DNA from 3 places in the Methylobacter sp. Wu1 genome. Region 1 is predicted to be linked to each of the others. Evidence: riboswitches for the same ligand, from Rfam matches in the RefSeq annotation. Region 1 holds a riboswitch; each other region holds the start of a gene.
What was found. A riboswitch is a leader RNA that binds a small molecule or an ion and turns the genes downstream of it on or off. The one in region 1 is predicted to bind cyclic di-GMP.

Region 1 (3,279 bases):
CGATGGTGCCGTTGAATTGCCATTCTTCCGATAATTGATAGGACGATGTCAGGTTTACCCCATAACTGTTGCTTTCCGAGTTTATTTGCCCTGTCGAATTGTAATTCGAATAAAATGCGGAAATGGACTGCGAAAATAATTCACTCCACTGCCGTTGCCAGCCCACATTAATCGACTTAACTTCGTTGTCACTAAAACTATTAATGACATTATCGTTATCACCAGAACCAGGGCTGGAATAGGTTGATTTTGAGTAGGTCGCTGAACTGATCAGGCTGTCCAGTTCGGTGAATCTGTATGAATAAGTCGGCGTGACTGTCAGGTTGTTGCGTCTTGCATTGGTTGCAAAATTACCAGTGTCCTGCTCTGCAAAATTCTGGCTGGGCACGACAGAATAACTCGCACTTACCCCCGTAAGGCTGCGTTCGGTCCTGTACTCGGTGCTTAAGCCATAGTCCTGTGGATTCTGATCGAGCTCTTCTATGTCAGTATAATGCTGGACACCATAACTGGCTCTACCTTGCACATCCCACACTTCTGTCTTACGGGCAAAATTCAGCGTAGGCGTTAAATAGTAAACGAGGGACCCTTCCGGGTTTTCGGATAACATTTTGACATTGTCGTTATAAGATAACGACTGATTGACAATGCCATCAACTATCCATTCTGCGGCATCAAGACTGGAACAGAAAACGCTCGCGCCGACAATCAGCGCAATCCTTTTGCGATGGCCGCGACATTTTCTTCCCTCTTGTTGAGATATGGTTTTCATGTGCTCAATATACTTTTAAACAGAGCGCAATCAGGGCACTACAATTACATCGCCACTCCGCAACAAGTGGTTGTTTTCCAATTTGTCGCCATCTTCTACTTCGCCGTATTTAAATGCGATCGATTCGGATTTGTCGCCATTACGGCGCAAAATGACAATATCGTTAGCCTTCGCAAACGCTGTCAGGCCGCCGGCAAGACTCAACATCTGCATGACATCCATCGGCTGATACATAACGAACTGCCCCGGTTTTTTCACTTGGCCGATGACATAGATGGAATTACCCTCAGCTGACTTGACCGAGATATTGACTACTGGATCGGCAATAAGCTCTGCGAGCCTCTCTTTCAAAATAGACTGTATCTGGCTTATCGATTTGCCGGCAACTGAAATACTTCCCGCTAGCGGAAAACTTATGCTGCCATCGGGTAAAACCCGCACTTCCTTTTGCAAGGCTTCTTCATTCCAGACCGAGATATCAAGGATGTCACCGGAATTAACCGTATATTGGTTAGAGTCGGCATGCGCAGTCTGAAAAAAAATGGAAACTGCCAACAACAAAAAAATTCTCATAAAAAATAACATAATTTTTTACTACTATTCTGTGAAATTAAAAAAAGGGGCACTGAGCCCCTTTTAGTATAATGGAAAAATTAATTTCCTTATGCAACAGATTGTGCTGAATTAGCTTTTGCGACGTGAAAAGCCGACTAAACCCATGATTGCAGAACCGAACAACCAAATAGCAGCTGGCACAGGCACCGCAGAAACACTATCAAGTTTTAATTCGGAAGACAAGCCAGAGTCCCCAACATTAGCTATGCCGAACATTATAGGACCGAAATAAGTCTCTGCAACTGTGTATGAAAATTTATTCCATCCGCTGTTGCCATAATCACCGACTGTGGCGACATCAGATAATTTAAAATATTGATCGCCTACGAAAAACGCGAAATCGTTGTATGGCAAATAATCATTTGCTACAAATTTCCACATAAATTCAATAGTTTCTCCACCAAAGAAATCTGTGGATTGTATTAAGGAGCTATTGCCTGTAATTGAGCCGTAATACTGACCTTCTGGATGATCAGAATCATTTTTGACAGATCCCGTTCCTATTAAAGTCCAATCAGAAAAATCTCCCGTTTCGAATCCAATATTCAATAATGCTGCATTTGCATTTGAAATAGAAAACAGGAACAACAGACCTGCTAAAGATATTTTTTTCATAACAACCTCTGAAACAACAAATTATAAATTAAGTATCATAATTTGCAGCCCGACTATCTTGGTAAACCCACCTAACCAAGACTCGTGGTTTTCCGCCCCTGCTTCACAACAGGTTTAGCCTTTATCTTCCATGAACCGTGCCAACCGGGCGGTTGGTCACGAAATTAACAACTACCGTTCCAATTCGTTGATAGCATCCAGCGGTCAATTGCAACGCGCCAGAAGATAAACATAATAAAAACAGTTATCTATATAACCTTGAACAAAAAATTACTATGTATTTTAAAAAAGGTTTTGACGTTACATAACGATAAAACATTATATCGTCCGGTACGGCAAATAAGACAATTAAGTTATGTTTATGGGCTCTATTCTATAAAAAACTTCTTATTTGTCTATATAATTTTTCACATTTCTTCTATATAATTTTTTACATCTTTCAAATAACATTCTATACCATAGAGCTAATAAGCTTTCGCTCCCAAAAAACCTTTAAAGACAGTCAGTATTACAATTTTAATATCCAGCCACAAAGACCAGTTTCTTATATAGGCCAGATCATATTGTATTCTTTTTTCCATTTTGTCTAAGGTATCCGTTTCTCCCCGATAACCGTTTATCTGTGCGTATCCGGTTATCCCCGGTTTTACTATATGCCTGAGCATGTAGCCTTTTATTTGTCCGCGATACCATTCATTATGCGCTACCGCATGGGGTCTGGGACCAACGATTGACATTTTCCCCTGTAAAACATTAATAAATTGGGGCAATTCATCCAGTGATGTACGTCTTAAGAAAGCGCCCAGTCTTGTTACTCTGGGATCATTCTTTCGAGCTTGTTTAATATTGTTGTCGTCTTCGCTGACAGTCATCGTTCTGAACTTCCAAACGACTATTTCCTCGCCTCCAATTCCGTATCGACGCTGTTTGAATATCACGGCTCCAGGCGAGCTTATTCTGACACTAGCGCTAATGATTAGTAACGGAATTGCAATTAATATTAGAATAATCAGACTGACCACTATATCAAAGGCTCTTTTTATAACGCCATCAACCCCGTAAAAAGGGGTATCACGAATACTTATGACAGGTATACCCTTTATATGATGCAAACTGGATCTTAACAGATCAAACACAAATAAATCAGGGACATAATAAACTGAAACAGTCGAATCCGATAATTGCTCTATCAATTCTTTAATTTTCAGCTCTGTCCGCAAGGGAAGTGTAATATAAACAATATCAATAGCTCCGCCTCTGGCATCTTTAATCAATTG
Region 2 (3,279 bases), on a different contig from region 1:
GGGGCGATTTGGGCATCATAAAGATCGCCTACGATAGCGGTTGGCGTCTCATCTTGGTAAACGGCGAAGGAAAAATACCGGGCATTGGGATAGGCGCCCTTGATCGTCATGGTTTCGTGTTGCGGGTCAAAGGGGATGATGAAATACCGAGCCAAAGATTCTGGCCCCGTCGCGTTTCCATAGCCCTCGGGCGAGATCTCGATCGGCCACGCACAGTTTCGGACATTCTGGGCGCGAGCGACAGTGGGATTACTTAACAGCGCCAGAGCAATAAGGCCGGCGAAGACGCCAATGTGGAACACTTTCATGGTTAACCTCCACTTAAATCTGAATCGCCCCAAAGTTTTTCAGAGGCTGATTATGTGAGCCATGCTACATTTAGCCGATTATTACTTATCTCCTCATAGGCAAGGTCGTACCGCAAATTCTGGCTGTCGGTTAATGTGATCTATGCCGCCAACCCAAGCGCCTCTATTGAACCCTATGAAAGAAACAGTTAGCAGTTACAGTGGGCAACGAAGAGAAGTTGCCCACGCTATCTGGCTCAATTATCGGATCGTTTTGACTGCGGTTCCGGCCTCACAGGCACATCAGCCGCACGGAAACAGGCTTGCCAACCGCCCGAAATAAACGTCTGCCGGTCGCACCAGACGGCTTCCGGATAGTACTCGCCCATCACTTCCTGCGCGCACCGGCCGGATGTCTCAATTACGTCCTGCGCGGGCGGGGTCGGGAAGGTTAAATTGAACCCGCAGCCTTGGTCAACGGCACTCTGCACGGACTGGCTAAAGTCGGCAGATGCCAGCAAGTTGCGCAGGAACATGAGCTTGGGCACCATTTTTTCGTCGCCCCAAGGAAGCCATACGACCCTCTTCGGCAGCCACTCGGGCCGAAGCACGTCATTGGAAACTATGATAGTGTAAAAGCCTTGTCCATCGAGCGGCGTGTTCGCATCGGTCGTGCATCCGGATACAGGCAACGGCGAGACCAGCTCTGCTTGGCAGAGCCCCCAATAGCGCAATTGGACGGTTTTGAAGCCGCGCGCAGGCTGCGACACGGGGTTGCCATGATAGGTATCGGGGAAGGCCGGCATCTTGCCACGAATCACAATGACCCGATCCGGTTTGTACTCAGGCATGAAGAACGAGATCAGGTATTTTTGGTCGGGATTCGGCAGCAGAAACGGGGGCGGCTTCTTTATCGCGCCGAACCAGATACGGTCTGCTACCGGCGGAATTGAAAAGTGCTCTAGTGGGTTCTCTAACTCCGCCGTGACAATCTGCGGCTGCAACTGCGAGAGTTCGGACTGCCGATTGACGACCGGACAGGTCGTCAGCGTGGTCGTCTGGCCGCTCGCGTCGGTGACTTTGATCTCCGGCAAAGGCACCCCGCCCATGGAGCCTTCGCCCGCGTTCGGCAGGTACAGGCGATATATCAACCACCCCGTATCGGCATGCAACTGGATCATGTTGTCGGCGCTGTCGTTGCTGCGCGCCACCGTGACGGTATAGGTCGGATCAAGCTGCGCAGACGGATTGCAGCTGTCCGGCGCAAACGGATTGCAGCTGCCCGGATCAGGCACGATTTGCGCGTCAAACAGGTGATCGGCCAAGCCGGTAGAGACTGGCGCATTGTCATAGACAGCCAAGGAGAAGAACCGCGCCTTGGGGTAAATACCCGTAATGGTCAACTGTTGCCATTGCTTATCGATGGGCATGTACCACCAGCGGTTCGCCGTGTCCGGCCAGAGCCAATTACCCAGGCCGAAGGGTGTCCATTCGAACTGCCACGCACAAGTTGGGGTGGGCAAGGTTGGCGATTGCGCTCCGGAAACGCGCGGATTTGCCAAAAGTAGGAGAGTGGAGAAACTGAGTGCAAGAAAAGCCTTTATTGCTTGCATCCTCCTATTATGCTCTACATCTGGTTGGGATAGAGCCTTGGACGACATGATTTTTGATTGTTGTTTAGCAATACACATCACACATCTCCTGATAGTTGTAATAACCAACCCCAACCTTGGCTTCTAAGACACGAACTCGTTTTCGTGCAAAATAAAAAAGCCGAACTCCCTACAGCAACCCTAACGCGGGCCGCTTTCGGCAGTTCGGCTTTCCTGGGTCAGGACCCGTAACTTTCTGCCCCTATCTTACGACAGGTTTAGCCTTATCAACGATGTTTGTAGATATAGGACCACACCTAGAGAAAAAAATTTCTACTGAGCTTTGTCGGTTTCTTTCCAAAAAACGGTCTGTTTAAGCTGCCTTTCAGAGGATGACAGCGAAGGGAGTCAGCCCTGTCACTCCCAGAAACGGGCATCGACACCCTTGGCTAAGCGAGCAGCGGCGCATCAGCCGTTGGGAGCATGAAAACACTCTCGATGCCATGCAAAGACGACTGGACCAAGCGCCCGACAGCATGCGCATCCGACGTCAGACCGTAGAACACCCGTTTGGTACCCTCAAAGCCTGGATGGGGTCAACCCACTTTCTGACCCGGACCCTGAAAAACGTCAGTACGGAAATGAGCCTGCATGTATTGGCCTACAATCTCAAGCGGGTAATGAAAATTTTGGGAATCGCGACTTTGAGGGAAGCTATGGTGGCCTGAGCCATTTATGGTTATTTTTTAACCCTCATGATGGCTATCAGGCATCCTTGAGGCAATAAATCGGTCAGTCGATAAAAAACCGCTGAAATAGTTGTGCTCGTCAGAAGGTTTCTAGTAAGGCAGAGTAAAGCGGGAAACATTAGGTATTTCATTGTTTGACGTTTTTACACGGCCTGGGTCGTACTGAGACGGCCGCTATTAGGCTCAATCTAAACCAACATATAGAAATGTCAGAATCAAGTTCAGAGATTTGCACATAGTCCGGCCTATTTATTCCATTGCCTTAAAAGTCAGCGATCAGTTGCAGCCTTCCACATCTGGCTGCGCAAGCCCAACGGGCGCATATCCGTCCAGACTTCCTTGATGTAATCGAGGCATGCCTGTTTGTCGCCGGTTTTATCAACTGTCTTCCAACCGCCGGGAATTTCTTTGTAATCGGGCCAGATCGAGTATTGTTCCTCATGGTTGACCACGACCCGATAGATAGTGTTGTCTTCTTGGTTATTGTTGCTCATTGTTGATTCCGTATTAAAACTCTGGAAACTGATGCTCTTCAGTAATGAATCAGACGACCGGCAGGCCATTTAACCTCAGCATTATTTTTATCCTGCTGCCGTTTTTTATCTGCCTGCAGGCGCGCCAGGCCTCCATTAAAAATAACCGTGGGAAACG
Region 3 (3,279 bases), on a different contig from region 1:
AGGAATAACTTCGGCTTGGAAAGCTCAGGCAGGGCTTCCGGGTTCAGGGGAATGTCAAACGAAGGCAAGGAAGCAATACTGGCGAAGCAGTTGCCGGTCAGGTCGGGAAACAGCAATCTCTCTTAAACTATCCAGCTTCCGGGAACTCAACCTGAGCCAAGCGTTGCAGGAACAGTTCCTGGCACAAGCCGCGGTGATGCAGCTCTTCGCGCAGTTTCTCAATGCGCTGGGCAGCGACGCTGTTTTCGCAAAAGCGATAACTGACGATGATCAACAGTTTCGCTTCAGAGCGCCGAAATGCCAACAAGGCGATTAAGTCCAGAGTCGCTTGATCAACCCATTGCGCGTTATCGATAATTAGGATAAAGGTCGAACCGGTACTTATATTCTCAAAAAATTCGGCGGCCTCTCTCAACATGCGGCGCGTATTGTTTTGGGAGACTTTTGGAATGATGGCTGCAAGTTTGTCATCGCTCAACAGATTCGACATCTGGAAGAGCCAGGTCGGGGCAGTCTGTTCCAGACGCTCAATCAATGTTTTTCCGGAAGGCTCTCGGCAACGGCGTTCCAAGGCCTCCAATAAGGGCAGGAAGGGTTCCGCGGTCCCGTGCAGTTGCACGCCCCGGGCACGGAGTACGGCCAGGTTGGGGGATATGATTCTGGAAAGGAACATATCGATCAGGGTAGTTTTGCCCGCGCCGCGCTCACCGCTCAGAAAAAACAGGCATCGCTCTTTTCTAGCCGCCTGATGAAAGGCTCGCTGAAGCAGATCCAATTCCGAAAGGCGTTCAATCCAGGCCGGTGAAGGCTCAATTTTAGGTTGGTAATGCAAAAGGATAACATTGTCATGAGGCCGATTAACGGCGACATCGGCCAGAAAACGGTAGCCCCGCCTGTTGACCGTTGATATAAAACGTGGTGTTTTGCAATCGTCCTGCAAAATATTGCGCAAGGAATTAACGGCCAGCCGTAATGCCGAATCATCGACAATCCGGCCATCCCACACCGCATTGAACAACTCTTCCCGCGATATTAACTGACCTGTGTGCTGCAGGAAATAAAGCAATAAGCGGTAAATCTTGGGCGGCAAACTGACAGGCGTTTCACCATCCCACAGTAGTTGACTAGCCATTTCTAGACGAAACGAGCCAAATTCATAGATAGAATCTTGATCCATTGACACAAGCATAAAAAGCCTGAATAGAATAATTCCAGACTCTAACACAAAAATAACAAATTGCTAACAACTTGCAGATGTGGCCTGAGTATACTGGCGTTAATTAAAAAAATTAAGTTGTTTTTAAGTTGTTTTTAAGGTGCGGTACGATCAACGTACTGAAACCAGGTGGAATTGCTGGAATTGGAGAAGTAAAAAATGGAGACGATGTTGAAAAAGCTTTTTTCAATCGAGTGCTTCCATTGGCTTTACTTTGTGGCTGGATGCCGGAGACGTTAAAAAATATAAAAGCCAAACTCGCCGCGAGGCGGGGACGGAAAGCTACGGGTCTTTAATTAAAGGTTAATGATAAAAGACGGCTGGGTTGCAAATTATTTTTCAACATAATTTGTAGTATTTTGGAATTTATAATAATGAAAAAACAAGCTTATTTTTTGGGAGCAGCCGCATTAACGCTGGCATCTGTTACTTTTACCCCAAGCGCGGGCGCCGCGATCGTTAGTGCTAACAGTGAAGGATATGGGCTCTTTGTAAATCTGGATGTTCTAAACTCAAACTTGCTGTCAGTAACAACACCTGCAGGTATATCGGGAACAGCTCCGGCGCCATATAGTCTGAATAACGCGCTTTTAGATCTTAATGCTGGCGCCACTATACTAGGAGTTCAAGCTCATGCCTCAGCCGATACAATTAATGGATCGGCGAATTCCAATGTTGATGGATCGGCCGGCAGTAAAACCACTGGCGCGTCCGGTGGCGTCGAAGATTTAAACATCAATGTTGATCTGTTGTCGATTTTGGGTCTTGAAAGCCTGCTTGAGCTGGATAATTTGACTTTAAGCTCCAGCGCCGAGATAACGGGGGATTATGGCAACCTGACTGCCTCAGGAGGCGCTAATATCACATCGCTAAGCTTGAGCATATTAGGTCAGGATATCCAAGTTGACGCCAATGCCGGCGCAAATTCCTTCATTGATTTAAATGCACTTGGACTCATTGGCGCCACTTTAATTCTCAACGAACAGATAGCGGATTGCTCCGATTCTTTTTGTTCAATGACGGTCAATGCGCTGCGCTTATCCTTAAATGGTCTAGCCGGCTTATTTGACACCGACATCATCATCGGACACGCCTATGCGGAAATGTCGGCTGAGAATATATCAGCCGTTCCCGTGCCTGCGGCAGTCTGGTTATTCGGCTCGGCAATGGTTGGGCTAGCCGGTTTCTCGCGCCGTAAAACAAGCGCTTCAGAGGCTTGATCCGGTCAATTAGAAATAGCTCGAAAGGGGGCGCAATGCCCCCTTTTTTAATGGCGCATCAACCTGATGAAACACGCTATAGCTTCTGATTACACATTCTTTAAGCTCATTGGACCGTGATCATTTGGGGACGGATTAAAGCGCCTACAGCGGCCCCGACAGTTCCAGCAGGCTGACCACGTTCATCCTGATGGCCAGACGGGTCAGTTCGATATCACTGGCGACGCCCAGTTTTTTCTTGATCAGGTAATGGCAGTTCAGCACGGTTTTTGGGCTGATATGCAGCAGGCGGGCGATGTCTTCGGTCGGGCGCGCTTCGGCCAGCAACCGCAGAATCTCGAATTCACGCACGGTCAGGTCTTCCAGCGCGATGCGATCGGCCCCCAGCTTTTCCAGGGCAAGCGCCTGGGCAATGTCGGCGCTCAGCGTGTGGCGGCCGGCATGGACGTCATAGACGGACCGGATCAGGACATCGGGCGCACTGCTCTTGGTGACGTAGCCTAATGCCCCAGCCCGCGCGGCCTGAACCGCAAATCCCGGATGCTGGTGCATGCTGAAAACCAGGATTCTGGCATCGGAACGGCGCTGCCTGATGCGTGCGATAACCTCAAACCCGCCCTGGCCGGGCAGCGAAAGATCCATGATGACCAGATCGGGATTGCATTCCTTAAAGCGGGCATAGGCCTCCAGGCCGTCAGCCGCCTCCGCGACAATCTCCAGTCCAGGTTGCTTTGCCAGCAGCGAGCGGTAGCCTTCGCGGACGATGGCGTGATCGTCTACCAGCAAGATCCTGATGTGCGACGAGACCGTCATGCCGGAGCTCCTGTCGCAGGCTGCAACGGC

Region 2: it holds a riboswitch for cyclic di-GMP, as region 1 does, so the genes downstream of both, V2P20_RS17435 (hypothetical protein) here and V2P20_RS10785 (VPLPA-CTERM sorting domain-containing protein) in region 1, are expected to answer to the same signal.
Region 3: it holds a riboswitch for cyclic di-GMP, as region 1 does, so the genes downstream of both, V2P20_RS17570 (choice-of-anchor P family protein) here and V2P20_RS10785 (VPLPA-CTERM sorting domain-containing protein) in region 1, are expected to answer to the same signal.

Annotation. Positions count from the first base shown of each region.
Region 1 is NZ_JAZHOC010000055.1:92,738-96,016, forward strand. Features, by position in the region: gene V2P20_RS10775 (hypothetical protein) at 1-772, opposite strand, end outside; gene V2P20_RS10780 (polysaccharide biosynthesis/export family protein) at 803-1,333, opposite strand; gene V2P20_RS10785 (VPLPA-CTERM sorting domain-containing protein) at 1,457-2,002, opposite strand; cyclic di-GMP riboswitch class I at 2,043-2,131, opposite strand; gene V2P20_RS10790 (undecaprenyl-phosphate glucose phosphotransferase) at 2,467-3,279, opposite strand, start outside.
Region 2 is NZ_JAZHOC010000075.1:42,443-45,721, forward strand. Features, by position in the region: gene V2P20_RS17430 (hypothetical protein) at 1-308, opposite strand, end outside; gene V2P20_RS17435 (hypothetical protein) at 545-1,810, opposite strand; cyclic di-GMP riboswitch class I at 2,096-2,172, opposite strand; partial or broken gene V2P20_RS17440 (transposase) at 2,338-2,607, shown strand; gene V2P20_RS17445 (MbtH family protein) at 2,898-3,122, opposite strand.
Region 3 is NZ_JAZHOC010000075.1:69,013-72,291, forward strand. Features, by position in the region: gene V2P20_RS17560 (hypothetical protein) at 1-126, shown strand, start outside; gene V2P20_RS17565 (AAA family ATPase) at 128-1,132, opposite strand; cyclic di-GMP riboswitch class I at 1,458-1,549, shown strand; gene V2P20_RS17570 (choice-of-anchor P family protein) at 1,591-2,436, shown strand; gene V2P20_RS17575 (response regulator transcription factor) at 2,581-3,249, opposite strand; gene V2P20_RS17580 (ATP-binding protein) at 3,246-3,279, opposite strand, start outside.